2 regions of the Sphingosinicella sp. BN140058 genome follow, and region 2 is predicted to be linked to the other one. Evidence: riboswitches for the same ligand, from Rfam matches in the RefSeq annotation. Region 2 holds a riboswitch; the other holds the start of a gene.

Region 1 (14,620 bases), 2.3 Mb from region 2:
GTCGACGGCAAGCTCGCCGCCGAAACCAGCTTCACGGCGATGATTGCGGATCCGCCGAAGGACTGACCTTCATCGATTTGACGGTGGTGTGGCCGGGCGCCAGCCCGACGCGCTCCGCTCGATGCCGAACACGGCCGGAATCACCGGGCCGGCGACCAGCGCAAGCGGGTCTCCGTCCGCGGCGATCCGGCCGTCTTTCATGACGATCAACCGGTCGGCGTAGCGGGCGGCAAGATCGAGGTCGTGCAAGGCGACGAGCACGGCCCGCCCGGCCAGCCGTGCCTCGGCCTTCAGGATCTCCATCAAGCGCAGCTGCCATAGCGGATCGAGATTGGCGACGGGCTCGTCGAGCAGCAGCAATCGCGGCTGTGCCGCAAGCGCCCGCGCCAGCAGGACGCGGCTGCGCTCACCCGTTGAAAGCCGATCGACCCGGCGGGCGGCGAAGTCGGTCAGGTCCAGGGTTGCGAGTGCCGCGTCGATGGCGGCATCGTCGCGGCCGAGGGCGAGGCCGGCGACGTCGCGCGCGCTGAGCGGCCAGGCGATGTCGCGATTGGCCGGCAGATAGGCGAACAGGCGCCGCCGTTCCGCCGGCGGCGCCGCGCGTGCATCGATGCCGCAGATCGTAACCGCGCCGGACGGGGCGCCGATGCCGCTCAGCGCGTGGAGCAGGCTGGTCTTGCCGCTGCCATTGGGCCCGACGAGACAGACGAGGCCCGGACTCTCGATGCGGAGTTCGGTCGGCGCGAGCCGCCCCGGGATGGCCAGGCCGGTGGCATCGAGCAACAGTGTCATCGGCTGAGGCTCCAGCGCATGTGCGCGACCAGCCAGAGGAAGAAGGGGGCGCCGAGCAAGGCGGTGACCACGCCGATCGGCAGCACCCGGCCGAGTGGGGCGGCGCGGGTGACGAGATCGGCGGCCAGCAGCAGTCCCCCGCCGATCAGCGCCGCCGGCAGGATCGCGCCGCCGGGATGCCCCCGGCTGATCCGGCGAGCGAAGATCGGCGCGACGAGACCGACGAAGCCGATCGCGCCGCAGATCGCGACGCAGGCGCCGACCCCGATCGCGGTGAGGGCGACGATCTCGATCCGCAGGCGGCGCAGATCGTGGCCGAGCGACTGGACGACATCCTCGCCGAGCGTGAGCAGGTCGAGCGGCCGGCGGAGACGCAGCAGCAGCAGCACGGTCAACAAAGCAGGGCCGCCGGCGAAGGCCGCTTGCGCGAGGCTGCGGTCGACGAGCGATCCCATCAGCCAGTCATAGGCATCGTAAAAGGCGAAGGGCGAGGGCGCCAGCGCCAGCGCGAGGGTGGTGAGCGCCCCAGCGAGCGCGCTGATCGCGAGGCCCGAGAGGAGCAGGGTCGCCGTTTCCGCGCGCGGCCCGGCCAGCGCCAGCAGGAGCAGGAGGGCGGCGAGGGCGCCGGCGACGGCGCCGACCGACAATGCGAGCGGTGAGGAGAGACCGATCAGGTAGGCGGTGACGACGGCGCCGAGCGCCGCGCCGCTCGTCGTCCCGGTCAGATCCGGGGAGGCGAGCGGATTGGCGAAGAGCGCCTGAATGGCGGCGCCGGCCGCGCCCAGCATCGCGCCATAAAAGAGCGCCAGCAGCGCCCGCGGCAGCCGCAGCTCGACGACGACGGCGCGGCCGAGACCCGGATCCTGATCGAACAGATCACGCAGCACGCTCCACGGCGTCAGCACCGACAGCGCCAGCAGCAGGGCGACGGCGGACGCCAACAGAAAGGCGATCGGCCTGGTCATTTGCGCACCGCCTTCAGCCGGGCGATTTCGCCGCCCAGCAACGGCCCCATGCAGGTCCACAAGCGTCCATCGGTGACGAGCGTTCGTGCCTTGCCCGTCGCCTTGGCAAGCGGATGCGCGAGCCAGCGCTGCTCGCCGGAATATTGCCCCGCGCGATAGTCGCTGCGCAGCAGGATCCGCGGCGGCGCGACCAGCAACTGCTCGAGCGTCAGGCGATCGCCCGGAAGAGGGCGCTGCCGAAGGCCGGCGAGCGCCATCCACTGACCGGCGAGGCTTTCCGGCCCGACGCTGCGACCGCCGCCGCCAAGCCATATGCTTTCGGTCGCTTCATGCGGCGCGCTGCGCTTCAGGGCTTCGATGGCGTTCAGCAGCGGACGGGCGCGGTCCGGCCGGCCGAGCGCCGCGGCGACGGTGCCGATGCTCTTCTCGACGTCGCCGATCGTCTGGGGATAGGGCAGATCGAGGATCCGAATGCCGAGCCGCTCGGCGATGCGCACCCGGTCGCGCGCGCCGCCGCCCATGGTGAGAACCAGATCCGGCCTGAGCCCTGCGACCGAGACCAGGCTGCCGTCATTCGTCCGGTACCGGCGTGCCTGTCGCCACAAGGGCGTCTCCGCCTCCTTCTGGGCGAGATGGGTCACCGACGCGATCTGCTCCGATGCGGCGAGCATCAACAACAGCTCGTCGGTGCACAGGTTGAGCGACGCCGCCCGCCGCGGCGCCGCATCGGCTGCGCCCGCGGCGACGAGCAGACTAATCGCCGAGGCGAAAGCGAAGGCCCGCATAGACTGCCCTTCCCGGCGTGTTGTAACCGACGACGTCCTGATAATCGGCGTCGAGGCCGTTTTCGACCCGTGCATAGGCTTCGATCCCGTCGCCGACCTGCCAGCCGAGCCGCAGCGAGGCGAGGAGGTAATCGTCGAGCGTGACGCGGGGCGAGGGAAAGAGATCGAAGTCGGTATCGCCGCGCTTGCCGACATAGGCGGCGGAGGCTCCCCAGCTGAAGCGCCCCGAAGTGCCGCTGGCGATCAGATTGGCGCTGTGCCGCGGCCGGCGGAGTTCGCGGATCGACGCCACGCCGGCGGTCTTCTGCTCCTCGGCATCGAGGTAGGTGTAGTTGAACGCGATCGTCGCCGCGTCCGCCACGCGCCAGGAGCCATCCACCTCGATCCCCTTGCGCCGGCTTTTGCCTTCGGCATTGGCCGTGCTAGACAGGAAGGTGACGGAGTCGAACGTATCGACGATCTCGTCGGTCAGGCGGTTGGAGAAGCCGGTCAGCCCCGCCGCGAACGCGCCCTGTTGCCAGCGCACTCCGGCTTCCCACCCGCGGGACCGCTCCGGAGTCAGCGCCGGGTTGCCGACGAACGAACCCGGGAAGAAGCCGTAGAGATCATAGAAGCTCGGCTGGGCGATGCCTTCGCCGTAAGCGGCGTGCAGCCGCCACCCTGCCGCCGGCGTGAGCACCATGGTCGCACGCACCGTTGTGGCGTCGCGAAACGCGCTGAAACTGTCGTGGCGAAGCGAGACGTCGGTCGAGACGAGATCGCTCCAGCCGGCATGCCACTCGCCGACCAGCGCGGTCAGATGGCGGCTGCGATCCTGATCGGTGCCGCCGAAATAGATCTGGTCGCGGGCGCGGAAATCCTCCGCTTCGTGTTCGACTGCCGCGGTCAGCCGATGCGCGCCGAAGCCCCGGCTCACCTGTCCGCCCGCGCTCAATCGTTCACCCGATGTGCGGTTGAGCGGCGAGTCGCCCAGCCGGTTGCGATTGCTGCTGCCGAGCCAGCCGAGATCTCCCGACAGCGACCAGCCGCCGATTTCCGCCTTGGCCCAGCCGCGCACGGCCCCGATCCGGTTGCGGGTCTCGTCCAGCGTGTCCGCGCGGGCAAAGGTCAGCGGGTCGGTTCCGTCGAACTCGCTGGTGCCGCCGATATAATGGCCGACGAGCCCAAGCTCGATTCCGGGCGCAGGTCGGACGACACCCTTAAGGCTCGCGCTGAACGTCTCGAAACCGTCCCGCTCGCCGCCGCTGCCGAAGCTGTCTATGCCGTCGCTGCGCAACCAACCCGCGGATCCGGAGACTCCCGCGCCTTCGCTGCCGGCCGCGAACTGGGCCGAGGCGCGGGCGCTGTCGAAGCTGCCATATTCCCCCAGCAGGCTCAGCCGCGTGCCGCCGACGGGATTGGCGGTGTCGAGCGCGATCACGCCGCCGAGCGCTTCCGAACCCCAGAGGGCCGATTGCGGTCCCCGCACGATCTCGACCCGCGACAGAGCATCGGTGGTGAGAAGTTCGAAACGGGCTTCGTTGCCGGCGGCCGGATCGTTGAAGCGGATGCCGTCGACGAACAGCAAAGTGTGGTTCGCCTCCGCACCCCGGATGCGAAGCTGGGTCTGGGTGCCGCGCGGCCCCGTCGTTGAGACCGAGACGCCGGGGCTGAGGCGCAGGAGATCGGCGGCGGAGGGCAATGCGAGCGCCGCGATCGTATCGCCGGCGAAGACAGTCGCGGAGACCGGCGCGGCGTCCGCTTGCACCGGTTCGCGGGCGGCGGTCACGACGATCGTGTCGGCATTCTCCTCGCCGGTGCCGGCGACGGGACCGGCCGCGAATGCGGCGAGAATCAGAACGGCTGACATGCTAACCTCCTTTAATAACGACGAAAATGTCGTCTCGGAGGCATTCGCCGCGATCGGCGAAGTGCCGCGCAGCGCGCAGCTCCCGGCGCGTTGCGGACGACAGGGCGAAGGCAGGTCTCCTGGCTCAAGGGTCGACGCCGGATCCGATCCTTTGCGGATCGGGGCTCGCCGTTCACAGTTGCGGGTACAGCGCCGGTCTTCCACCGGCTTCCCATTTTCACCGCGTCCTTTGCGGGGCGCGGCACCTTCGCTGGCACAGGCGCTAGTCGGCGCCCCCATATCTTGTCAATTCGTCCGCTTTTGGCTACATGCCGCACCGCCTTCCATGAGGCTGGTCGGAACCAGCCAAACCCCAAGGAATATCAAGACGATGAAAGCCGATACCCATCCCGATTACCACATGATCAAGGTGCAGATGACCGACGGCACCGTGTTCGAGACGCGCTCTACCTGGGGCAAGGAAGGCGACACGCTTCAGCTCGACATCGATCCCAAGGTTCACCCGGCCTGGACAGGCAATACCGGTCGCGTGCTCGATCAGGGCGGTCAGGTCGCGCGCTTCAACAAGCGCTTCGGTGGCCTTTCGCTCGGCAACCGCAAGTAAGATCGGTCGTCGGCCGCGTGGTCCCGATCGTCGAGACCGCGCGGCTGCGCCTGCGATCGTTCCGCGAGAGCGACCTCGAAGCCCATGCAAGGATGCTGGGCGACCCCGATTTCGTCCGCCACCTCGGCGGCAAGACCTTCGGTCGCGAGGAAAGCTGGCGCAGGCTGCTTTCCGGGGCCGGGCTGTGGGCCCTGGTCGGCTACGGCTATTGGGCCATCGAGCGGCGCTCCGATAATGCCTTCATCGGCCAGGTCGGCTTTGCGGATTTCAAGCGCGACCTCGAGCCGTCGATCGAGAACATGCCCGAAATGGGCTGGGTCCTTGCCCCCGAGACGCATGGCCAGGGCATCGCCTCCGAAGCCGTCGCCGCAGCGCTCGACTGGGCGCGCCGCGAACTCCCCGGCCGCGAGATCGTCGCGATCATCGATCCCGCCAATGCGCCTTCCATCCGCGTGGCGGAGAAGGCCGGCTTCCACTCCAGGGAAGAGGCAAGCTATCGCGGCGAACCCATTCTGCTGTTCCGGCGCGCGCCGGATTGAAGCGGATCAGCGCGTCCCGTGATCGCGCGGCAGCCGAGGATCGGGCGGCACCGCGATGTTGATCTCGGCGCCTTTGTCCGGGCGCAGCACAACCGTCGCCAGCACTTTCGTCGCGTCCCGATCGGCACCCGTCAGCATCCGCTCGATCTGATCGTTGGCCGGTACGCCATCCCACGCGGAAAGAATGGCGGTTCCGCCGATCCGGTGATGAAGCATCACATGTCCAAAATTCGCGGTTTCGACGACTTCAAGCATCTCGCCACCATCAGACAGGATAACGAGGAGCCGCGTCCGTCCCTCGAACGCAGCGGCCGGCCCAGGTTCCGCCCGCAGAACGAGGTGACCGCTCGAAAGCTTCGCGCTGCACAGGGACGTGGGCACGCGAGAGGGCAGGGGCGTCGTTCCGCCGGCCACCTCCCTGGCGATCATCCCGCTACCGTCGAAGGTAGCGAAGAGTGCCAGCGCAGCGACTTCCGCGCTTGAGGCGGGCTTCCGCCTGGCAGCTTTCGGCGTCTCGGCAGTTGCGCAGGGTCCTACCGCGACAGGTGCTGCAGGGTAGACGAACTTGTCCGACCCGACCTGGATGCCCGCAGCTAGATCGTCGAACGCGGCATCGACATCCTTCCGACGCGCCTCCGGGCCGCTGACCCGAAGCTTGACCAGGTATCGCCCTGCCTTCACGAATCCGGCCCGGCTGGTCAATGTGCCACGATAACGGTCGTAAGCCGTCCGGATGGCGGCTCCTTCGACCCCGGCGACGCGAATGTCGCTGGAGCCCAATGCCTGGACCGGGCTGGTGGAGTTGCTTCGGATCGACCAGTCGGTGGCCAACGCCGCGATTCCGCTGTGGGCGAGGCCAGGCAGATAGACATAGGCTGTCGCGAAGACCTGCCGATCGCCCGATTCGTAGAGGATTGCAGCGTCGATGGCTTCGCCGGGATGGCTGAAGTCCCTCGTGTCGGTGATTGCCAGTCCGCCCGGTTCCGTCGGGAAGCCGACGCCTGCGAGCTTGAGAAGCGCCGTGCGCTCCGAGATCAGCCACTCCGACTTGGCTTGCGCCTGCTGCCCGGTGGCTTGCGCCGCCAGCGGCGTTGCCGATGCCCACAGCAGGGCTGCAAGCGTGAGGAGAGTGTGTCGCATGAGGCCCCATTCCGGGAAGCATCTCACCCTTCTCCCTGGTCGGCAAGCCTGCGCTAGGTACCGGGCCGTCGTGCCATGAAGGCAAGCCGCTCGAACAGCATGATGTCCTGCTCGTTCTTGAGCAGCGCGCCGTGCAGGGGCGGGATCGCCTTGGCGGGGTCGCGCGACTGCAGCACTTCAAGCGGCATGTCTTCGTGGAGAAGCAGCTTCAGCCAGTCGAGCAACTCGCTGGTCGACGGCTTCTTCTTGATGCCGGGCACGTCGCGAACCTGGTAGAAGATGTCGAGCGCCCTGCCGACGAGCAGCTTCTGGATGCCAGGGAAATGGACGTCGATGATCGCCTGCATCGTCTCGCGATCCGGGAACTTGATATAGTGAAAGAAGCAGCGCCGCAGGAAGGCGTCGGGCAGCTCCTTCTCGTTGTTGGAGGTGATGACCACGATCGGCCGCTCGGCCGCCTTCACCGTCTCGCCGGTCTCGTAGACGTGGAATTCCATCCGATCGAGTTCCTGGAGGAGATCGTTGGGGAATTCGATGTCGGCCTTGTCGATCTCATCGATCAGCAGCACGGGCAGGGCCGGACTGGTGAAGGCGTCCCACAATTTGCCGCGGCGGATGTAATTGGCGATGTCGTGCACCCGCGGATCGCCGAGCTGCCCGTCGCGGAGCCGCGCGACCGCATCATATTCGTAGAGGCCCTGATGCGCCTTGGTGGTCGACTTGACATGCCACTCGATCAGCGGCGCCCCGACGGCCCTGGCGATTTCGTGGGCGAGCACCGTCTTGCCGGTGCCGGGCTCCCCCTTGACCAGAAGCGGGCGCCGCAGCGTCACCGCAGCGTTGACGGCGACCTTGAGATCGTCGGTGGCGACATAATCGTCAGTGCCCTCGAAACGCATGCCTGCCCTTTCCGCTTACGTAAGCCGCACGCGATAGGGGAGGGGCGCTGCGGCGGCAAGCGGAGCCGAGCCGGATCAGCCCGGCGGACCCGAAGCGGGTCAGCCCGCGCGCCGAGCCTCGTGACGGGCTTCGAGCACGTCCCAAAGGCCGCGGTGCTGGAGCAGGACCTGTTGCGCGCCGAACAGCAAGGCGCGCTGAACCGCGGCGCTGCCGGCAAAGGCGTCGGCGAGCGTCGCCACGGTGCCGACGTCGCCGGCCATATAGGGCGGCGGCTCGACACCGAAGCGGATCGCCGCCGCATCGAGCACCGTGCGCACCTGCGCCCAATCGAGTACGATCGCCATTGCGGTACCGAGCGCGCAGCCATGCCGTTCCGACTGCGCGAGCATCTCCATCGCATGGCGCTGGGCGATGATCGTCGAGTCGGTGCCTGCCGTCCCGGGCGTGCTGGGAACGGGCCCGGCGGCCACGGCGAGACGCGCGAGATAAGCGCGCTCCCCTGCAAACGCATAGGTCGCCTGCGCCAGCCAGGCGCGCGAGGCCGGCTCCACCGCTCGCGTCGAGGCATGGTCGATGACGCCGGGATAGCGGCCGTGCAGCGTGCACAGATAATGGATGAGATCCGAAAGGCTGCGCGCGCTGTCCTCGCCGCGAAGCAGATCGGGATTGCCGCACCAGGGGTGCGAGGCGCTGCCATCGTCCTCGACGGACGCGATCAGCAGCTGCCCGATCTGGGCGGCTCTTGCCATGCCGAGCGAAGCTGTTGCCATGTCCCTGTGCCTTCCCGAACGGTTTCGAACGTCCTTCTACGCGCCCGACCTATATCAATGCCGTAAAAACGAGGTTTATGCCGCGTTAGGGATGTTGCGGTTTTCCACGAGGTCGGGGCGGGCACAAACAAAAAGCCCCTCCGCGAAGGGAGGGGCTTTTCAACAGCTTGGCGGCCAGATCTTACTGATCGAGGAAGCTGCGCATCTTGCGCGAGCGCGACGGATGCTTGAGCTTGCGCAGCGCCTTCGCCTCGATCTGGCGGATGCGTTCGCGGGTGACCGAGAATTGCTGGCCGACTTCCTCGAGCGTGTGATCGGTGTTCATGCCGATGCCGAAGCGCATGCGCAGAACGCGCTCTTCGCGCGGCGTCAGCGAGGCGAGCACCCGGGTCACCGTCTCCTTGAGGTTCGCCTGGATCGCCGCGTCGACCGGGATGATCGCATTCTTGTCCTCGATGAAGTCGCCGAGGTGCGAATCCTCTTCGTCGCCGATCGGCGTCTCGAGGCTGATCGGTTCCTTGGCGATCTTCATCACCTTGCGAACCTTCTCGAGCGGCATCGACAGACGCTCGGCAAGCTCCTCCGGAGTCGGCTCGCGGCCGATTTCGTGCAGGATCTGGCGCGACGTGCGGACGAGCTTGTTGATCGTCTCGATCATGTGAACCGGGATACGGATCGTCCGCGCCTGATCGGCGATCGAGCGGGTGATCGCCTGCCGGATCCACCAGGTCGCATAGGTCGAGAATTTGTAGCCGCGGCGATATTCGAACTTATCGACCGCCTTCATCAGGCCGATATTGCCTTCCTGGATGAGATCCAGGAACTGAAGGCCCCGATTGGTGTATTTCTTGGCGATCGAGATGACGAGACGGAGATTGGCCTCGACCATCTCCTTCTTCGCGATCCGCGCTTCGCGCTCGCCCTTCTGCACCTGGTTCACGATCCGCCGGAACTCGGCAAGGCTCATGCCGGTGGCCTGGGCGATCTCGGCGATCTCGGTGCGGATGCGCTCGATCGCCGAGGATTCGGTGGAACAGAATGCATTCCACTTCTTGTCCAGATTGCAGACCCGCTCCGTCCAGCCCTCGTCGAGCTCATGGCCCATATAGGCATCGAGGAACGAGCGCCGCGGCACCTTGTGGCGCTCGGCCAGACGCAGCATCTGGCCGCCGAGCGCAGTCAGGCGCCGGTTGTAGCTGTAGAGCTGGTCGACCAGATACTCGATCTTGGCGTTGTGGAACTGAACGCTCTCGACCTCGGCGGTGAGCTGCTCGCGCAGCTCCTGATACCGGGTCTCGTTGCCGCCCGGGAAGGCCTGGCCGGCGCTCATCGCCTCCATCCGCGAGGTCTGAAGGCCGGCGAACTTCTTGTAGAGATCGGTGATCCGCGCGAAGCGCTCGAGCGCCTGCGGCTTCAGCGTCTCTTCCATCTGGGCGAGCGAGAGGGTGTTGTCCTCCTCGTCCTCCTCGAACTGGTTCTCGCGGCGCGCAACCGGGTTGCCGTCCTCGTCCTCTTCCTCGGTGACCTCCTCGACGTCCTCTTCCTCCTTGAAGGAAGGACCTGCGGCGGCCTCGCTGATCTCGCCGTCGGCGCCTTCCTCGACGCCTTCGACCTGCTCGGGCGTGGGGCCCTTGGACAGCATTGCGTCGAGATCGAGGATCTCGCGCAGCTGCATGTGTCCCTCGTTGAGGGCGTTCGACCATTCGATGATCGCGTTGAAGGTGATCGGGCTCTCGCAAAGACCCCAGATCATGGTGTCGCGGCCGGCCTCGATGCGCTTCGCGATCGCGATCTCGCCTTCGCGGGAAAGCAGTTCGACGGCGCCCATCTCGCGCAGGTACATGCGCACCGGATCGTCGGTCCGGTCGACGGTTTCCTTCTTCTTCTCGATGACGAAGCGCTCGCCGTCGCTGCCGTCCTGCTCGTCGATGCCGCCGTCGGAGTCGGATTCGGACGACGAGGAGGAATCCTCATCGTCGCTGTCGTCATTCTCGACGATGTTGACGCCCATTTCGCTGAGCGCGGACATGATGTCCTCGATCTGCTCGGAGGACATCTGGTCCTGCGGCAGCGCCTCGTTGAGCTCGTCATAGGTGATCACGCCGCGCTTCTTGGCGCGGGCGAGCAGCTTCTTGATCGAAGCTTCGTTGAGGTCGATCAGCGGAGCATCGCCCCCGTCCTGCTTGTCTTCCGCATCGACCGCCGTGTTCGTCTTCGCCATTTAAAAGCCTTGTTCCTGTCTCAACTCGCTTCCCCCTCGACCAGGGCCGCAAGCTGCTTTTCCGCCTCGTCCCGCGCCATCCGGAGCCGCTGCTGCTCCTGAAAGGCGGCCTCGTCCCCCGATTCCTTCAGCCATTCGGTCGCCGCCGCCAAGGCGGTTTCGATACCGGGCTGAGCCGCCAATGTGTCGATCACCAGAACGAGATCGCGTTGCGCACGTTCCGGGTCGACATCGCGGCGGGTGAAGGAAAAGGCTAGTCCTCTCTCCTGGCGGAGCGCCTCGGCAAGAGGCGCCACACCTTCGTCGATCAATATGGTATTTAGGCGCTCCTGATCAAGTTCGCCGTGGAGCAGGGCTGCCGATAGAAGCGAATCGCGCAATCGTACAGCATTTGCCTCGACGATGGGAAGCGCCGCGACCGCCTCCGAATGGGCGGCGATCACCTCGGGGTGGCGGACGAGGCCGGCAAGCACCGCGCGCAGCCAGCGCGGATCAAGACCCCCGTTCGCCACGGATTTCGCCTGCTCGGAGACCGGCCGTACGAAGCCGAAGCGGCCGTTCTGAAAGCGGCCGTTCCCGAAACGCCCGCTCTGGGGGCGTCCGGGCTGAAACCGTCCGCCGCCACTCTGATAGGGCGGGCGGCCCTGGTCGCGCTGCGGGCGCTGGGGCCGGGTCAACTCGTCGAAGCGGCGGAGGAGTTCGGCGCGATATTGTTCGCGCACATTGGCATCGCCGATGCTGCCGAGGAGATCGAACAGGCGCTGCTTGAGCCCGGCGCGCTCTTCGGGCGTGGTCAGCGGTTCGGCCGTGATTTCATGGCGCCAGACCCGATCCACCAGCGGCTCCGGTGCCGCGAGCAGCGCCTCCAGCGCATCACGGCCCTTGGCGCGGACCAGATCGTCGGGATCCTGGCCGGCGGGAAGCGTGACGAAGCCGAGCGAGCGGCCCGGTCCGGCATTGGGAAGCGCGCGGAGCGCCGCCCGAACCGAGGCCTTCTGGCCGGCCGAATCCCCGTCGAAGCACAGGATCGGCGCAGGGGAGAGCTTCCAGATCCGGTCCAATTGTCCTTCGGTGAGCGCGGTGCCGAGCGGCGCCACGGCCTCGCCGATGCCCGCCTGATCGAGCGCGATGACGTCGAGATAGCCTTCGACGACGACGATCCTGCGCGCCGCGCGGCTCGCCGGACCCGCTTTGTCGAGATTGTAGAGGGTTCGGCCCTTGTCGAAGAGCGGAGTTTCCGGCGAGTTCAGGTATTTAGGCTCGCCATCGCCGAGGATCCGCCCGCCGAACGCGATGACGCGGCCGCGCTGGTCGCGGATCGGGATCATCAGCCGCCCGCGAAAACGATCGTAAGGCTCACGATCGTCCTCGGGCGCGATCAGCAGCCCGGTCTCGACGAGGGCCTCGTTGCCGAACCGTTTCAGCGCCTCGCGAAGCTTGCCGCGGCTGTCGGGGGCGAAGCCGAAGCCGAACTTGACGATCGTCGACTCGCGAAGCCCGCGCTTCTGCAGATAGGCGCGAGCATGCGCGCCCTCGATCGAGCCCAATTGCGCGACGAACCACGCCTGCGCCGCCTCGACGACGTCGTACAAGCCGGCGGCGCGCTCGGCCTTCTGCTGGGCGCGCGGATCGGGCGCGGGCACCTCGAGACCGGCGGCATCCGCAAGCTCCTTCACCGCCTCCATGAACGGCAGCCCGCGCGCGTCGGTCAGGAAGCGGATCGCATCGCCGTGCGCACCGCAGCCGAAGCAATGGTAGAAGCCCTTCTCGTCGTTGATCGTGAAGCTCGGCGTCTTCTCCTGGTGGAATGGACAGCACGCTTTGTACTCGCGTCCCGCCTTCTGCAGCTTCACCGACCGGCCGATCACGGTCGACAGCGAGGTCCGGGCACGGACCTCGTCCAGGAATTGCGGGGAAAGGCTCATTGCTGTGGCATGTAGGGGCGGGCGGTCTCTGCTCCCCTCCCGCTTGCGGGAGGGGTTGGGGGTGGGGCCGAGGTCAGAGCTTCGAGGATCACCGAGAGCACGCCATCCGTATTTCCAAGAACGTCGTGGTTCCAGAAACGGATTACCCGAGATCCCTTACTCACGAGATAGCGCGTGCTGGATGCATCGGCCGCAGCCTGGTCGTCATGCTGCCCGCCGTCCACTTCGATCACCAGACGGGTCTCGCGGCACAGAAACTCGCAGATGAAGGGGCCGATCGGCATCTGGCGACTGAACTTGAAGCCGCCGAGCTGTCGTTGCCGGAGGCCGGTCCATAACTTCTGCTCCGCCTCGGTGGCGGTGCGCCTCAGCTGTTGGGCCCGAAGGGTCAAGCGCTTCTTGAAGACGACCATCCCACCCCCAGCCCCTCCCGCAAGCGGGAGGGGAGTCTAGCTCCTCACTGGCTCAGCCGTGCCTTCACCAGTCCGCTCGCCTTGCTCATGTCGAGCTGGGCGGCGTGGCGTTCCTTGAGGACGGCCATCACCCGGCCCATGTCCTTGACCGAACTCGCGCCGACTTCGGTTGCGATCGCATCGATCGCTGCCTTGGTCTCGTCCTCGCTCATCTGCTGCGGCAGGAAGGTCTCGATCACCGCCACTTCGGCCTTCTCGGCGTCGGCCAGCTCCTGGCGGTCGCCTTGCTCGTAGAGGGTGATCGATTCGCGGCGCTGCTTGATCATCTTCTGCAGCACTTCGACGACCAGGGCGTCGTCGTCGGTGACGGCATTGGTTGCGGTGCGCTGCTCGATGTCGCGATTCTTGATCGTCGACTGGATGAGGCGGATGGCGGCAGTGCGCTGTTTGTCGCCGCTTTTCATGGCGGTGACGAGCGCAGCCTTGATGTCGTCGCGAATCATATCTCTCTTGGGTCCGCTGTCGGGGAAGGCCGGGGAGGATAGCGGCACATCGAGGGTTTTAATAGATTGACGCTGTGCGCCCGGCGGCCTAGCGGACGGGCCTTAGCGACATCGCCAGAAACTACGAAGGAGTGCCCGCCGCCATGGCTGACGCCACGCAAACGCCTGCGCCGCAAGGAGCGACCGGCGTATTGGTCCTGGCCGACGGAACGGTCATCTGGGGCAAGGGCTTCGGCGCGGAAGGGCAGGCGGTCGGCGAAGTCTGCTTCAACACGGCGATGACCGGCTATCAGGAGGTGATGACCGATCCGTCCTACGCGTCGCAGATCATCACCTTCACCTTCCCGCACATCGGCAATGTCGGCGCCAATTACGAGGATCTCGAAGCGGACAATCCGTTCGCGCTCGGCTGCATCGTTCGGCAGGACGTAACGGAGCCGAGCAATTTCCGCGCCGTGCAGAGCTTCGATGCGTGGATGCGCGCCAACGGTCGGATCGGCCTCGCCGGTGTCGACACCCGCGCCTTGACCCGCAAGATCCGCGAAGCGGGTGCGCCCAACGGCGTCATCGCCCACAATGCCAAGGGCGACTTCGACATCGAGGCGCTGCTTGCCGAGGCGCGTGCCTGGCCCGGCCTCGAAGGCATGGATCTCGCCAAGGAGGTGTCTTGCCACCAGATGTATCGCTGGTCGGGCGGGCGCTGGAAGCTCGGCGCGGGCTATGGCGAGGCGGAGGAGGATGAAAGCCGTCCGCACGTCGTCGCGATCGATTACGGATCCAAGCGCAACATCTTCCGCAACCTCGCCGATGCCGGCGCGCGGGTGACCGTGCTGCCCGCCACGTCCACCTATGACGAGGTCATGGCCCATCATCCCGACGGAATCTTCCTGTCAAATGGGCCCGGCGATCCGGCCGCGACCGGGACCTATGCGGTGCCGGTGATCCGCCAGCTGCTCGAGACGAAGAAGCCGCTGTTCGGCATCTGCCTCGGCCATCAATTGCTCGGCCTCGCGGTCGGCGCGACGACGACAAAGATGCACCAGGGCCATCGCGGTGCCAACCACCCGGTGAAGCGTCTGGAGGATGGCCGCGTCGAGATCACCAGCATGAACCATGGCTTCGCGGTCGAGGCCGAGACGCTGCCGGACAATGCCCGGCCGACCCACATCTCGCTGTTCGACGGCAGCCTTGCCGGCCTCGAGCTGACCGATCGG
Region 2 (14,620 bases):
GTCTGGCTGCACCGGATCGGAGTCGACGGATCCGGACGCGACTACGATGCCTCGGTGAGCGACGCGCTCGACGAAATCGCCGCCTCGCTCGAGCAGGTCGTTGATGTCGACGGGCTCATCGCCCTTTCACGTGAGGCAAAAAGCGACACTTAGCAGCACGCTTTCGGTCAGCTCGATCCCGGCGCCGTGGCCATCGCCGGAGATACCGCCGATGCGGCGCTTCAGCCACCAGCCCCAGAGCAGGATGGGCACGGGCGCGAACCAGATCGAGGGAGCCGCGAATCCGGTGCAAACCAGCACCATGGCCCAGAGCCAGAGATGATGCGGGCGCACGGCTCCCGCGAAGCGGAGGGCGAGGCCGTTACCGAGTGGCGGCAGCCAATATTGCCAGGCGAGGATGCCAATTCGCGCGGCGAGCGGCACGAGCAGGATCGATGCCCAGGCTCCGGCCGCGATCAGTCGATCGAGCAGGACCAGCTTCGCGGCGAGCTGGAGGACGAGGCAGGTGACGCCGAAACTGCCGACATGCGGATCGGCGAGGGCGCGGAGCAGCCGCGACTCGTCGCCGTGTGCCGCTCCTGCCGCATCGGCAATGTCGGCCAGCCCATCGAGATGGAGCGCGCCGGTGATCGCCGCCCAGGCGATCGTTCCCGCGAGGGCGCCGAGCAGCGGGTCGCGGCAGGCGCCGAGCCATGCCGCCGCGGCGACGGCGGCGCCGACCGGTAGCCCCGCGACCGGGAACCAGCGCATCGACGCCGCGAAATCGTCCGCGGTGATCGCGCCCCGCCACGGCACCGGCAGGCGGGTCATGAACTGTATTGCCAGGACGATGCGCTTCACGTGTGCAGGGCCGTGATCTGCGCAGAGACCGGGTCGCCGGGGAACAGACGCAGCGACAGCAACGCCCCATAGGGCAGATCGAACGCCCACAACTGGCGCGGGTCGAAGCCGCAGAGATGGGCAAGCGCCGCCCGGATCGGGCCGCCGTGGGTGACGACAAGGCTGCTTCCCTCGCCCAGGCGATCGATCGCGCCGGCGACCCGCCGCACCAGAGTGTTCCAGCGCTCGCCGCCGGGCGGCGCGTGCCGGTCGGGCTGGCCGTAGAAGGGGAGCAGCGCCTCTTCCCCGATCTCGTCGGCGGTCTTGCCCTCCCACGTCCCGAAGTCGAGCTCGAGCCAGGCTGCATCCTGGGCCACTGGTAGACGGCGCAGAGCGCCGAGCGCATCTGCGACTTCCGCAGCGCGGATCAGCGGAGACGTGACGATGGTGTCGAACTCGACTTCGGCGGCACGGTCGAGGCAGGTCGCAAGACCTGCGCCGGTGCACGGCTCGTCCGAGCGGCCGAGGAAACGGCCGGGGCGCTCGACCGCGGCATGGCGCAACAGATGGACGATGCGGGCGCTCACGATGCCGTGGCGACCCTCGCCTCCTCGAACGTTGCCATCCCTGCATGCGCCGCAAGCGCCGCGCGGACGAGGCCGACCGCCACCGCGGCGCCGCTGCCCTCGCCGAGCCGCATGTCGAGATCGAGCAAAGGGGCCAATGCCAGCGCCGCGAGCAATCTCTTGTGACCTGGCTCGGCCGACACGTGTCCGGCGAGGCAATGCGCACTGATCTGCGGAACGTCGCGGGCCAGCGGGGCGAGTGCCGAGCAGGCGATGAAGCCATCGAGCATCACCGGAATGCGGCGGCGGCGGGCGGCGAGAACCGCGCCGGCGATTGCCGCAATCTCCCGGCCGGCGAGCCGGCGCAGCATCTCGAAGGGCGTCTTCGCGTGCGGGCCATGCAGCGAAACGCCCGCTTCGACGACCTCGATCTTCCGCGACAAGGCCTCGTCGTCTATGCCCGTGCCGCGTCCCGTCCAATCTTCCGCGGCCCCGCCGAAGCTCGCGCAGCTCAGTGCGGCCGCGGCGGTGCTGTTGGCGATGCCCATTTCGCCGACCACCAGCAGGTCGATCTCGCCTTCCACCGCATCGGCACCGGCCTGCAGGGCCTGCAGACAATCCTCAGCAGTCATTGCCGGTGCCTGGGTGAAATCGGCGGTCGGCCGGTCGAGCTCGAGCGCGACGATCTTGAGCTCGAGACCGGCCGCCGCCGCCAGAGCGTTGATTGCGGCCCCGCCGCGCTGGAAATTCGCGACCATCTGCGCGGTCACTTCAGCCGGAAAGGCGCTCACGCCACGAGCGGCGACGCCATGATTGCCGGCGAAGATCGTAGCGCGGCCGCGAGCGAGGACAGGACGGATGCAACGCTGCCAACCGGCAAAGAACAGGGCGATGTCTTCGAGCCGCCCCAGCGACCCTGCAGGCTTGGTAAGGCTCGCCTGGCGGGCGCCCGCGGCCGCGACGCTCTGCCCATCGGGCGCCGGCAGGTCGGCGAGGGCGGCTTCGAAATCCTCGATCGTGCGGAAGCGGATCATGCGACCACCTGTCCCTCCGGCGGAACCCGGACCAGGAAATGGCCTTTCACGCCCTCCGGCCACTGCTTGTACGGTACCTGGCCATGGGCGCTTTCCGCATAGAGGCGGGTGAATTCGAGTATCGCCTCCGCCGCCGCGTCGTCGGCGCCGAATTTGCCGAGCACGTAGCCGACCTTGCCGGGGGCTCGGAGATAGACGGTGCAGAAGGCGGTGCAGGCAAACAGGCACGGCATCTCCTCGACGCCGATATCGCCATAGCGATCCTCCTCTGCCGCCAGCCGCCGCAGCGCTCCGGCAAGCAATGCTCCGCCGCGAACGCCGTCGTCATCCTCCCGCCTCTCCGCGGATAGGCGGCAGGTGTTGCAGGCGATGACGGAGGCGCGCGGCGGAACCGGCCGGAACATCAGGCGTGCGCCGGCCGCAATGTCGGCAGGCCGATCACGGCCAGGCCTCGCTGCAGCACCAGCAGACCGGCGAAGATCAGGCCGTTGCGCACGAACTGGCGGGCCAGCACGTCGGCGGCAAAGGCGCCATGGCCGCTGTCGAGCATCAGGGTGGTGACCAGCACCACCGCCTTGAACCCGACGAACGCCGCCACGAAGGCGCCGCCCGCCTGAGCGATCGTGCCGGTCTTGCGCAGGCTCTGCCCGATCATGTGCGCGGCCATCGCGGAGATCAGCGCCCCGGCGAGCAGGGTTGCGGCCCAGATCGCCTTCTCGGCATTGACCGCCTGACCCTGCACGCAGATCCCGATCGTCTGCGCGACCGCCCACGCGGCGCCGACCAGCAGCAGGCCGTCGCGCTTGCGCGGCGCTCCGGCGGCGAGCGCGGCGAGGGCCGGAAAAGGCGTGGCGCATGCCAGCGCCATGCTGATGATCGTGCTCGCCCCGGTCATGCTGGCGATCCAGAGGCTGCGGGCAGTCGTGGAGGATTGCGTCATGTGATTCTCCTTGGTGTCAGAACCGGGCCCGAATGCCCGCATAGGCGCTGCGTCCGAGCGCGCCGTAGCGGCGCGCCGTTTCGTAATGCTCGTCGAAGAGGTTCTCGATGCGGGCGTAGACGCTCACGGCTCGGGAGGCGGGGAGCTCGATCCGCGCGTCGACGAGCGTATAGGCATCGTTTCGGAACGGGGTGACGGTGGCGCTGGTCCGTGCCGTGTCCCACGCCGACCCGGCGTGGCGCACGGCGAGGCTGGCCTCGGCGCCCGGTCGCCAGCCGTAGGCGAGCGTGCCGTTGGCGAGATGGCGCGGCTGGCGGGCCAACTGGTTGCCGTGGTTCAATCCGCCCGATCGATCCTCGGCCGCGATCCAGCTGTAATTGGCATCGGCGCGGAAACCGCCGAGCTGCAGGGCCCCATTGAGCTCGATGCCCTTCGCCATGCTCTTCTGGACGTTGTCGTAATAGCCGGCGCGCGGCGTGGTTGTGCCGGGTGCGAAGCAGAGCGGCGGCCGATTGGTGGCCGGGCATCCCGCATAGACGATCAGATTGTGCGTGGTCCGTTCGAACCAGGTCGCACCGACGACCAGCTTCTCGCCGAGCGTTCTTTGCTCGATGCCGGCTTCCCAGCCCCGCGCTTTCTCCGGCGCCAGGGCATCATTCCCGTATTCGCTGTAGAGCTGGTAGAGAGTCGGCGCCTTGAAGCCTTCGCCGTAATTGGCGCGGATCCGAGTTCCGCTGGTGCCGATCGACCAGGTGCCGCCGGCGCCGAACACCGTGTTGCCGCCGAAGCGATCATGGTGATCATGCCGTACGCCGCCATTCAAGGTCAGTCCTTCGATCAGTTCGGCATTCACCTGCGCGTACACACTGTCGATGTCGGCCTCGGCACGGATCGTCCGATAGGCGGCATTGCTGTTGGGAGGCGAGGCGGAGCGCATCCTCTGCTCCTCGCGCTCGGCGCCGAACACCGCGCCGATCCGGTCCGAAACCGTCAGGGTACCTTGATATTCGTACCGGCGGGTACGCCCCTTCGCGTCGAAGCTGGTCGGCCGGACCGTGCGCGCGGGGTTGACGTTGGTCCGCGCGATCTCGGCCTGGCTGAAGGCCAGGCGGTTGGACAAACGCCCGTCGAACAGCGCGACGTTCGCCGCGCCATAGCCGGTCCATTCCTCGGTCTCCGAACGCTCCGGACTGTCCGGGACCGTGCCGGCGCTGTCGATGCCGACCCGGCTCCGTCCGTAGGATCCGCGCAGATCGAGCGAGACCGCGTCGCTGACCCGAAGCCCGATCCGGCCGCTGCCGCCGGTGTTGCGATACGGATCCGTTTCCCGGCCGCCATAATCCGGTCCGATCGCCGAGATGCCGTCGGTTGTGAAGGTGCGTCCGGCGATCCGCCAATCCAGCGGGCCGCTGCGTCCGCCCACCGCCACGCGCGCCTGTGCGGTTTCCCGCGAGCCTCCTGACAAGTCGATCGCCGCTTCGAGCGGACGCTCGGCTGTGGTGGTGGTGACGTTGATCACGCCGCCGATCGCGTTGCTGCCCCACAGGATCGATTGCGGTCCGCGCAGGATTTCGATCCGGTCGATGTCGCCGGTCAGCAAATTGGCCCAATTGTAGCCCCCGCCGGTCGAGGACGTGTCGGCAAGCTTCACCCCGTCGAGGACGAGCACGGTCTGATCGCTGTCCGCACCGCGGATGCGGATCGAGGTCGAGGTGCCATAGCCGCCGTTGCGGACGATACTGATTCCGGGGGTGCGGACCAGGATGTCGGACACGATCGGTGCCTGGCTGCGGTCGATATCCTCGCGCGTCAGCACGGTCACGGAGGCGGCGACGCGATCTTCGGCGATCGGCGCGCGGAGGGCGGTGACGACGATTTCGGAGTCGCCGCCTGCATCGGCTGCCTCGGCGGCGAACGCCGCCGACGACAGCAACGCGTATGGGAAAATCAGGTAGTGAAGCTTCATCCTTGGATCCTCGATCGTGACAACGACCGCAGGTCCACGGGGCGAGGATGCGCTTGGATGCGCACGACATCACCACCGCGGTCCAGCGGCAGAATGTCGTCACGCGAGTAACCTCGTTCGACCGGAACACCCTGTCCGGACGAAGGACGACCGCGACGGGCAGGTCTCCTGGCTCACGGGTCAGTGCCGGTCCGGGCCGCCTTCTCAGGATCTTTCGATCCCAATGGCATTTGGCCCAGTGGCTCGCCGCTCACAGTTGCAGGGGCAGCCGGGGTCTCGAACCCCGTTCCCTTTTGATCCCCTTTCGGGGAACCTGTCGCAAGCCCGCCCTTACGGGCGACGCTTCAGGCGATCAAGTGGAAGAAGCTGCCGGAGACGAGGCCCCGGCGATGGCCGGCGGCTCCGAGCGGTGCCCCCGCGGCATCGGCGATATCGGCGAACGCCTCTCCGCCGCCTTCGCCCACTATGGTGGCATGGTGATATTCGTGGCCGAACATCGTCCGCCCGGCGTCGGCGAAGCTCGTATCGCGGCGCAAGATTGCTCGGCGATAGCCGAGCGAGAGCTTGCGCCGGGCGAAGCTGGCATCGACCGGGAGCAGCCCCGCCATAGGATGGAGGACACCGTCGGCGTCTTCGAGCGAGCGGCCGAGCACCATATATCCGCCGCACTCGCCATGAACCGGCCGGGTCTCGGCAAAGTGACGAAGACCGGCGAGAAAGCGGCCGTTCCCCGCCAGTCTTCCGGCGTGGAGCTCCGGATAGCCGCCGGGCAGCCAGCAGCTGTCGCAATGGTCGGCGGGCGCTTCGTCGGCAAGCGGCGAGAAGAAAGTGCTTTCGGCGCCGGCGTCTCGCCACCAGCGCGCCAGATGCGGGTAGAAGAAAGCGAAGGCGTCGTCGCGGGCAACTGCGATGCGCTGCCCGGGCGGACGAAGCGAGGAGGGCGGCATCGGCGCGCGAGGAGCCGGCGCGGCCATGGTCAGAATGGCGTCCAGATCGCATTGCGCCGTCACCAGCTCCGCCATCGCATCGATACGGTCGCCGAGATCGGAATGCTCGCCGGCCTGCACGAGGCCGAGATGGCGCTAGGGCAGACTGAAGCCGGGGTCGGGCGAGAGTGCACCGAGCAGGGGCATTCCGATCCGCGCCAGCCCATCTTCGATCATCCGGCGGTGGCGCGGGCTCGCAACGCGATTGGCAATGATCCCGGCGATACGCGGCGCTCCGGGAAAGGTGGCGCAGCCGTGCGCTACCGCCGCGACGGACTGCGCGGCGCCCGACGCGTCGATCACCAGCAGCACCGGCCAGTCGAGCAGGTTGGCGACGTCCGCGGCTGCGCCGGAGCGGCCTTCCGCGACTGCGCCGTCGAACAATCCCATGGCGGCTTCGCCGATCACCAGCTCGGCGTCGGCGGCGATGCTTGAGGCAAGACCTCGCACCAGGTCCGGCGCCATTGCAAAGCCGTCGAGGTTGATCGAGGACTCGCCGGTGGCGGCCGAGTGGAAAGCCGGATCGATATAGTCCGGTCCGCACTTCGCGCCGCGCACCCTGATGCCGCGCCGGGCGAAGGCGCGTTGCAGGGCGATCGTCAGGATCGTCTTGCCCGATCCGGAACGTGGCGCCGCGACGATCAGCCCGCGGCCGAGCGCCGCCTGCTCGTTCAAAATTCGATGCCCTTCTGCGCCTTCACGCCGGACCGGAACGGATGCTTCACCTGCACCATCTCGGTGACGAGGTCCGCCGCCTCGATCAGCGCATCGGGCGCGTTGCGGCCCGTGACGATGACGTGCTTCATCGGCGGGCGCTCGCTGAGCCCGGCGACGACCTCTTCCACGGGCAGATATTCGTAGCGCAGGACGATGTTGAGTTCGTCGGCGAGCACCATGTCGTAAGCAGGGTCGCGCACCATGCGAAGCATCTCCTCCCAGCCCTGTCGCGCCCAGGCGATGTCGCGTTCGCGATCCTGCGTGTCCCAGGTGAAGCCTTCGCCCATCACCTTGTGCTCCACCTGCCCGGGGAACGCGGCGTAGACCGCTTTCTCCCCAGTCGCCCAGCTGCCTTTGATGAACTGGACGATGCCGATCTTCATGCCGTGGCCAATCGCCCGTGCGACCAGCCCGAATGCGGCAGTCGACTTGCCCTTCCCCTTGCCGGTGTGGACGATCAGCAGACCCTTCTCCTGGGTCTTGTCGGCCATGATCTTGGCGCGGGCGGCCTGCCGCTTCTTCGCTTTCTCGTTATGCCGCGCGTTCAGCGCCTCGTCCGAGCTGCTCATTGGTACGTCCCAGGCTGGAGGGCGGCCGAAGGGCCGGATGGGCGGCGCCTATAGCCGCGCCCATCCGCCCATTCAAAGGCCCGCTCAGGTGCCGCCGGCTGCCGGCCCATCCTTGCGGGTCTTCCAAAGGGAATAAAGAATGCCGCCGAGGATCAGCGCAAAGGTGACGGCAAGGCTCAGCACCGGCGGGAATTTGCCGCTGTCGAGCATGAAATCGGCGACGAAGATTTTGGTGCCGATGAACACGAGCACGAGCGCGAGCGCATATTTCAGATAGTCGAAGCGATGAACCATCGCCGCCAGCGCGAAATACAGGGCGCGGAGGCCGAGGATCGCCATGATGTTCGACGTGTAGACGATGAACGTGTCGGTGGTGATCGCGAACACGGCCGGCACGGAATCGACGGCGAACACCAGGTCGGCAAGGTTGATCACCACCAGGGCGAGCAGCAGCGGCGTCGCTGCGACCACCAGCCTGCCGGTTTTCCCGTCGGGCACCTTCACGAGGAATTTCTGCCCGTGCAGATCCGGCGTCACGCGCATGTGCCGCGAGATGAAGCGGAGGATCGGATTGCGTCCGAGATCGATCGGCTTGTCGCTGGTGAACAGCATCTTGATGCCGGTCCCGATCAGAAACGCGGCGAAAATGTAGAGAACCCAATGATATTGCTGAACGACGGCGGCCCCGACCCCGATCATCAGCCCGCGCAGCACGATCACGCCGACAATTCCCCAAAGCAGAGCCCGATATTGGTAGATGCGGGGAATCGCGAAATAGGTGAAGATCAGGCTGATCACGAAGACGTTGTCGATCGACAGCGCCTTCTCGATGAAGAAGCCGGTATAATATTTCATGCCGAGATCGGCGCCCTTCTCGGCCCATACCCAGGCGCCGAAAAGAAGGGCGATGCTGATGTAGAAGGCGGAGAGCTTCAGGCTCTCGGCGATACCCATCTCGCGATCCTGCTTGTGCAGGATGCCGAGGTCGAAGGCGGTCAGCGCGACCACCAGGCCGATGAAGGCCGCCCAGAACCAGATCGGCGTGCCGAGCCAGGCGTGCATCAGGAAATCCATGTGCCTCTCCTCTTGAGTGTCCTCGCGAGGGCGCACGGTGCACGGCAACCGGAAATTGGGAGACCAGGCCAGGCATCGAGCGCACTCGATGCGGTCCGACATCACGACGCTCCGAGGAGCGCCGCCAGAGGGGCCCGGCCCGCATGGCGAAGCAGGTGAGTGCAGCGGCCGTGGATTTCAAGAGCGAAGATTGCGCTATCCGGGACGTCGACGGCTTGCGTCAGCCGCCTTCGCTGTGGAACCAGTAGGCCCCGACCGCGCATTCACGGCCAAAGGAGCGATCGATGCCAAGCCTTGCAACCCACCCGATCCATCTCGGCAACGGCGCTTCCGCCCTGGTCCAGCCGCCTTTGACCGGACCGGAATGGTATGCGGCTTACGGCGAACGGCATGCGGCAGACGGCGCGGAGGGAAGGCTGGTGATGCAATACAGCTTCACCGGAAGCTGGACGAACTGGGAAGTTCACCCGCACGGGGCGGAGGTGGTGATCTGCATTGCCGGTCGGATCACGCTCCTCCAGGAATTCCCCGACGGCCGCCATTCCCGCGAAACGCTGGCCGCCGGCGACTATGCAATTAATCCGCCGGGTGTCTGGCATACGGTCGATGGCGATCCCGAAGCGGAGGCGACCTGCATCTTCATCACGTCGGGCCTCGGCACCGACCACCGCCCGCGCTGACAACCGAGGACAGGCAGGGAGCGCTCCGAAGGCGGGTTGCGTGAGTAGAAGTAGCTGTGCAGGGCCGTGCCATGTCCGCCCACGATCCTGCCAGAGCCGAACGCAATGCCGGTCTGCTGCTGATGGCCGCCGCGGCGCTTGCGCTCATTATCGCCAACTCGCCGTTCGCCTCCTTGTACGACCAGCTCCTGCACGCAGAACTCGGGCCGCTTTCGGTCCACTATTGGATCGCCGACGCGCTGATGGCGGTGTTCTTCCTGTTGGTCGGTCTCGAGGTGAAGCGCGAATGGTATGACGGTCAGTTGGCAACGCCGGCGGCCCGGCGCCTGCCGATGCTCGCCGCTGCGTCCGGCATGGCAGTGCCGGCTTTCGTCTATTTGCTGGTGAGCGGCTTTGATCCTCAGCTGAGCCGCGGCTGGGCGATCCCGGCTGCCACCGACATTGCCTTCGCGCTCGGCGTCATCGCCTTGATCGGAGGGCGTGTCCCGGCTTCGATCAAGCTGCTGCTCGTTACCATCGCGGTCATCGACGACATCGGTGCGGTCGCGATCATCGCGCTCTTCTACACCGCGGATCTCAACACAGCCGCGCTTGCGGCAAGCGCGGGCCTGGTGGCTGTGATGGCGGCAATGAACATGTTCGGGGTGCGGCGCCTTGGCCCCTATCTGATCGGCTTCGTCTTCCTGTGGGTCGCAGTCCAGCAATCCGGGATCCATGCGACCATTGCTGGGGTGCTCGCGGCGCTCACCGTCCCGCTCGGGCGCGGCGAAGCCTACAGCCCGTTGAAGCGGCTCGAACATGCGATCCATCCGTGGGTGATGTTCGGGATCGTCCCCATCTTCGGCTTCGCCAGCGCCGGCGTCACCGTCGCCGGTTTCGACGCGCTGTTCTCCCCTCTGCCGCTCGCGGTGGCTTTCGGTCTGCTCGTCGGCAAGCAGCTCGGCGTGTTCAGCGCGATCTGGATCGCCGATCGTACCGGTCTCGCGCCCAAGCCCCCTCACTTGCGCTGGTTGCACATCTATGGCGCGGCTTTGCTGTGCGGCATCGGCTTCACCATGAGCCTGTTCATCGGCGAGCTCGCCTTCGCCGAGCCGGCGTTTATCGCCTCGGCAAAGATCGGAACGCTTGCCGGATCCGCCGCAGCCGGTCTTCTCGGCTTCCTTCTGCTGCGTTTCGCCGGCCCCATGCCCTCGACTGCGCACGACGTGGCGGAAGCGGAGGAAGTATTCGGCGAAGACTTCGATCGTGATCCGCGCGTCTGCGCCGAGGAGGATAGGCACCCTCCAGCGCGGCCTTCACGCGACGATCGCCGGTAGGAGGCACAGGTTGATCGAAGCCGACAGCCGGTGCAACAGGCGCCCAGCGATACGGATCGGCGGTCGATGAAGATGATGCGTGCCTTGTTGCTGCTGCTTGCCGGCCTGGCCGCCGCCGGCGCGGCGCGTGCCCAGACCGGCGCCTTCGATCTGCCTGGCCCCGAGCTCGAAGCAACGGTTACGCGCGCGGGCGAGACCTTGCCGCTCGGCCGCGTCCCGCAATTGCAGGCCGGCGATCGCATCAGGATGGAGGCGGCCTTGCCGGCCGACCGGTCGGGGCGGCATATGCTGGTCGTCGCCTTCCTGCGCGACGCCGCGACCCCGCCGCCCAAGGACTGGTTTACCCGGCTGACACTGACCAGGAAGGCCGATACCCTCGTCGCCACCGTCCCCGACGGTGCGAAGGAGGCGGTTGTGCTGCTCGCGCCGGAGGTCGGCGGCGGTTACGGCGCGCTGGTCAGCGCCGTTCGTGGCCGCCCCGGCGTGTTCATTCGTGCCGCGCGGGATCTCGGCCAGGCCTCGCTCGATCGTGCGCGCCTCGAAGCTTTTCTCGAGGGCATCCACGCTGCCGACGTGACCGGGGGCCAGACGCTCGAAGCCTTGTCGCCGGTGCTTGCCCGCAGCCTTGCCATCCGCTGGACTCCGGAATGCCTGCAGCGTGAGCGCAGCCTGCAGGCGCCCTGCCTCACCCAGAGCCGCGAAGCCCTGATCCTGAACGACGGGCGAAAGGCGACGCTCGCCGAGACTCTCACCGGCGCTCCGGTGGATCTTGCTTATCAGGTCAGCGCCACGCCGGAAGGCGGCGCCGGCTATTACAATCCCTACATCACCCTGGTGCGTGAGGTCGCGCGGCTGCTAGGTGCGTTCCGGTCGCCTCAATATCAGTATATTCCGGCGCTCGCGCTCGGCCGGGGCGAGGGGGTCAGGCTGCTGCTCAACACTGCGCCGTCCTTCCAGAAGCCGCATTCGGTGCTCGTTGCACCCTTGCCGTCGATCGAGCCGGCCGAGCTGCCGACGATCCGTGCCGCAGCGCCGGCGGCGATCGCCTGCGTCGATCGGCCTGGCCTCGCCTTGCCGATCGAGGGGGCGCCATTGCTCTATGCGGCGGGGTTCGCGCACGATCTCAGGCTGCGCGCCCGCACGTCAGAGGGCGCTATCGTCGAAGTGCCGGTGCGTGCCGATGCCGCGCGGGGCGGCTTGATGCTGGCGGGAACGCCGTTCCCGACCAGCTTGGGGCCGGTCGCCGAAGCGACCCTGCTGGGGCGTTGGGGTTTCGACCCGATACAAGGGCCCGCTTTCAAGGTGCAGGGCGCGGCCGCCGGGGAATGGCGCGTCGCCGCCGGCGGCGCGCCGGTGGTGGGCCGCGCCAATGAGATCCTGCTCGACGGCGGCACCGCGTCCTGCGTCGAGGCAGTGTCGTTCGCGCAGGGCGACGCCCCGCCGCAGCCCGCCGGGTGGAAGCCGACCGGTGCCGGTTCCATCGCCGTTACGCTGCCGCTGCAGAACACGAAACCGGGCGGCGTCGAACTCCGCATCAAGCGCTTCGGCATCGCGCCCGAGCGCCTCGACCTCACGGCCTATACCGAGGGGAGCCGAATCGATTCCTTCGTCCTCCATGCCGGTGACCGGATCGGAACGCTCAGCGGCACCCGTCTCGATCAGGTTGCCGGTCTCGATCTCGACGGCACTGCTTTTCGCCCGGGCACCCTAAGCCGCGTGAAGGACCTCGACCAACTGGCGCTGTCGACCGAGGAGTCTTTGGAGAACCTCCGTTCCGGTCAGCAGACCCGGGCGAAGGTGACGCTCAAGGACGGCCGCTCGGTCAATGTTCGGGTCCAGGTTGCCGAACCGCGCCCGTCGGCAGCGATCGTCAACCGGACGGTCGAGATACCCGCTTCGGCCGGGGCGATGCGTATCGAGCTGCTGGGGGATCGAGCGCTGCCCGGCACCGGCCTGCTGACCTTTGCCTTGCGGGCGCAGGGCGCCACCCGCTTCGACGGACGCGAGACGATCGAGATCGAAGGGCCGGGCGGCACGGTGGCGAACCTGAAGCCGGGCATCGGCCTGACCCGCGTCGATGCGACCACATTGGTTGCGCGCCTGCGACCCGCTGAATCGTTTGGCGCGGCCGCTTTTGGGCCGCTGCGCTTCCGGCTCGTGCAAGGGGACGCGGCCGGCGACTGGACGCCACTCGCAACTCTGGTGCGCATGCCGGATCTGCGCAGCCTTGCCTGCGCGGACGGCGAGACGGCGTGCACGCTCAGCGGCTCCGATCTCTACCTGATCGAGTCCGTCTCGGCCGATCCCTCTTTCGCTACCGCCGCGGTGGTTCCGCCCGGCTATACCGCAACCAGCGTCACCGTGCCGCGTGCCACAGACGGCACGCTCCACCTGAAGCTGCGTGATGCCCCCGACGTGACGGTGAAGGTCGCGAAGGCGTCCTGAGATCCGGGTGGGGCGTGCGCTTGCTCAGTCGCCGGCGCGCCCCCCGGCACCGATCACGCGCACCAGCCCGTCGACTCCCTGGGCTGTCGGCAGCTTGCCCGAAGCGGTGAGCCGGCCAGCGCGATCGTCCCAGCGAAGCGTCGCGCTGCTGCCTTTGCCGCTGACATAGGCATTCGTGGTGCCATCGTCGTCATAAAGGGTGAAGCTGGTGTCGCGGCCGGGATAGACGCGGATCGCCTCGATCGGCTGGCGGCTGCTCGTATTCTGCACCGGCGCGCCCATCGGCACGATCGAGCCTGCCCGAACGAACAGCGGGATCTTGTCGATCGGCGCGGCCGCATCGATCGTCTGGCCGCCCGTGTAGCGCTGCTCGGTCCAATAATCGTACCAGTCGCTGCCCGCCGGGAGGTAGACGGGGCGGCTGGTCACGCCCTGCTCGGTCACCGGCGCGACCAGGAAGGCGGGGCCGAACATATATTGGTCGCCGATCGTGGCGACCTTCGGATCGTTGGGGAAGTCCATGAACAGAGCGCGCATGAACGGGGCGCCGGTGCGATAGGTCTGGTAGCCGAGCGAATACAGATAGGGCATCAGCGCGTAGCGAAGCTTCAGGAAGCCGGCCAGCACCGGCTCGGCCGCCTTGCCATAGTCCCAGATCGCGCTGCTGCCCGGCCGCTGACCGTGGATGCGCAGGGTCGGCGTGAACGTGTTGTAGGCGAACCAGCGCGTGAACAGCTCCGGATAATCGTCATAGCCCGCGGAGGTCGACACCGCCCCTGCCGGGTCGAGCAGCACCGGCCGCTGCGCCTTCGGTCCGTTCGGCCATTGCCAGCCACCGGTGTCGCTCGACCAATAGGCCATGCCGGACGCCGTGAAGCCGAGACCGGCCGGCACCTGGCGCCGCAGCGCCTCCCAGGTCGATTGCACGTCGGATGACCAGAACAGGCAGCCGTTGCGCTGGGTGCCGAGATAGGCGGCACGGCACAGGATCATGTTGCGCTTGTTCGGCATGTCGTTCGCTGAGCCGTCCGCCACCGACGAGGTGTGCAGCAGCGGGTAGACGTTGTGGTAGCGGGCGCCTGATCCGATCGAGTAGAAATAATCGTCCGGCACGAGGTCGGGCTCGGTCTCGTCGAGCCAGGTATAGTCGAAGCCCTGCGACAGGATGTTGTCACGGATCTTGCCCCAGAACCACGCACGGGCATCCGGATTGGTCGTATCGAGCAGTGCGCCGGCGCGATCGGACCGGAATGGCAGGCCATCGACCGAATTGCCGTCCTTGTCCTTGAGTAGCCAGCCCTTGGTGTCGAGCAGGTCGAAATAGCGGCTTTCCCGCTCGAACCGCGGCCAGACGCTGATGATCGAGTGCATGCCCTGGGAATGGAGCGTGTCGTTCATCGCCTTCGGATCCGGGAAATAGGTGCGATCGATGTCGAGCTGCCCCATCCGGGTCCAGTAAAACCAGTCGAGCACCATCACGTCGAGTGGATAGCCGCGGCTGCGATAGC

What was found. A riboswitch is a leader RNA that binds a small molecule or an ion and turns the genes downstream of it on or off. The one in region 2 is predicted to bind cobalamin.
Region 1: another riboswitch for cobalamin. It lies ahead of ETR14_RS24710 (TonB-dependent siderophore receptor); the one in region 2 lies ahead of ETR14_RS14165 (TonB-dependent siderophore receptor).

The regions. Positions count from the first base shown of each region.
Region 1 covers NZ_CP035501.1:5,432,121-5,446,740, reverse strand. Annotated here, with positions in the region: gene fabZ (3-hydroxyacyl-ACP dehydratase FabZ) at 1-66, shown strand, start outside; gene ETR14_RS24725 (ABC transporter ATP-binding protein) at 70-792, opposite strand; gene ETR14_RS24720 (iron ABC transporter permease) at 789-1,757, opposite strand; gene ETR14_RS24715 (ABC transporter substrate-binding protein) at 1,754-2,542, opposite strand; gene ETR14_RS24710 (TonB-dependent siderophore receptor) at 2,511-4,391, opposite strand; cobalamin riboswitch at 4,483-4,655, opposite strand; gene rpmE (50S ribosomal protein L31) at 4,762-4,995, shown strand; gene ETR14_RS24700 (GNAT family N-acetyltransferase) at 5,013-5,534, shown strand; gene ETR14_RS24695 (hypothetical protein) at 5,541-6,674, opposite strand; gene ETR14_RS24690 (MoxR family ATPase) at 6,728-7,573, opposite strand; gene ETR14_RS24685 (hypothetical protein) at 7,673-8,344, opposite strand; gene rpoD (RNA polymerase sigma factor RpoD) at 8,526-10,565, opposite strand; gene dnaG (DNA primase) at 10,586-12,490, opposite strand; gene ETR14_RS24670 (endonuclease domain-containing protein) at 12,487-12,903, opposite strand; gene ETR14_RS24665 (GatB/YqeY domain-containing protein) at 12,948-13,406, opposite strand; gene carA (glutamine-hydrolyzing carbamoyl-phosphate synthase small subunit) at 13,550-14,620, shown strand, end outside.
Region 2 covers NZ_CP035501.1:3,141,990-3,156,609, forward strand. Annotated here, with positions in the region: gene ETR14_RS14135 (cobyric acid synthase) at 1-153, shown strand, start outside; gene ETR14_RS14140 (adenosylcobinamide-GDP ribazoletransferase) at 127-840, opposite strand; gene ETR14_RS14145 (histidine phosphatase family protein) at 837-1,406, opposite strand; gene cobT (nicotinate-nucleotide--dimethylbenzimidazole phosphoribosyltransferase) at 1,403-2,419, opposite strand; gene ETR14_RS14155 (DUF1636 domain-containing protein) at 2,416-2,823, opposite strand; gene ETR14_RS14160 (hypothetical protein) at 2,823-3,359, opposite strand; gene ETR14_RS14165 (TonB-dependent siderophore receptor) at 3,376-5,325, opposite strand; cobalamin riboswitch at 5,466-5,657, opposite strand; gene ETR14_RS29740 (hypothetical protein) at 5,670-6,392, opposite strand; gene ETR14_RS29745 (hypothetical protein) at 6,408-6,986, opposite strand; gene cobO (cob(I)yrinic acid a,c-diamide adenosyltransferase) at 6,983-7,597, opposite strand; gene ETR14_RS14180 (TerC family protein) at 7,682-8,671, opposite strand; gene ETR14_RS14185 (cupin domain-containing protein) at 8,956-9,351, shown strand; gene nhaA (Na+/H+ antiporter NhaA) at 9,423-10,667, shown strand; gene ETR14_RS14195 (hypothetical protein) at 10,734-13,112, shown strand; gene ETR14_RS14200 (glycoside hydrolase family 31 protein) at 13,137-14,620, opposite strand, start outside.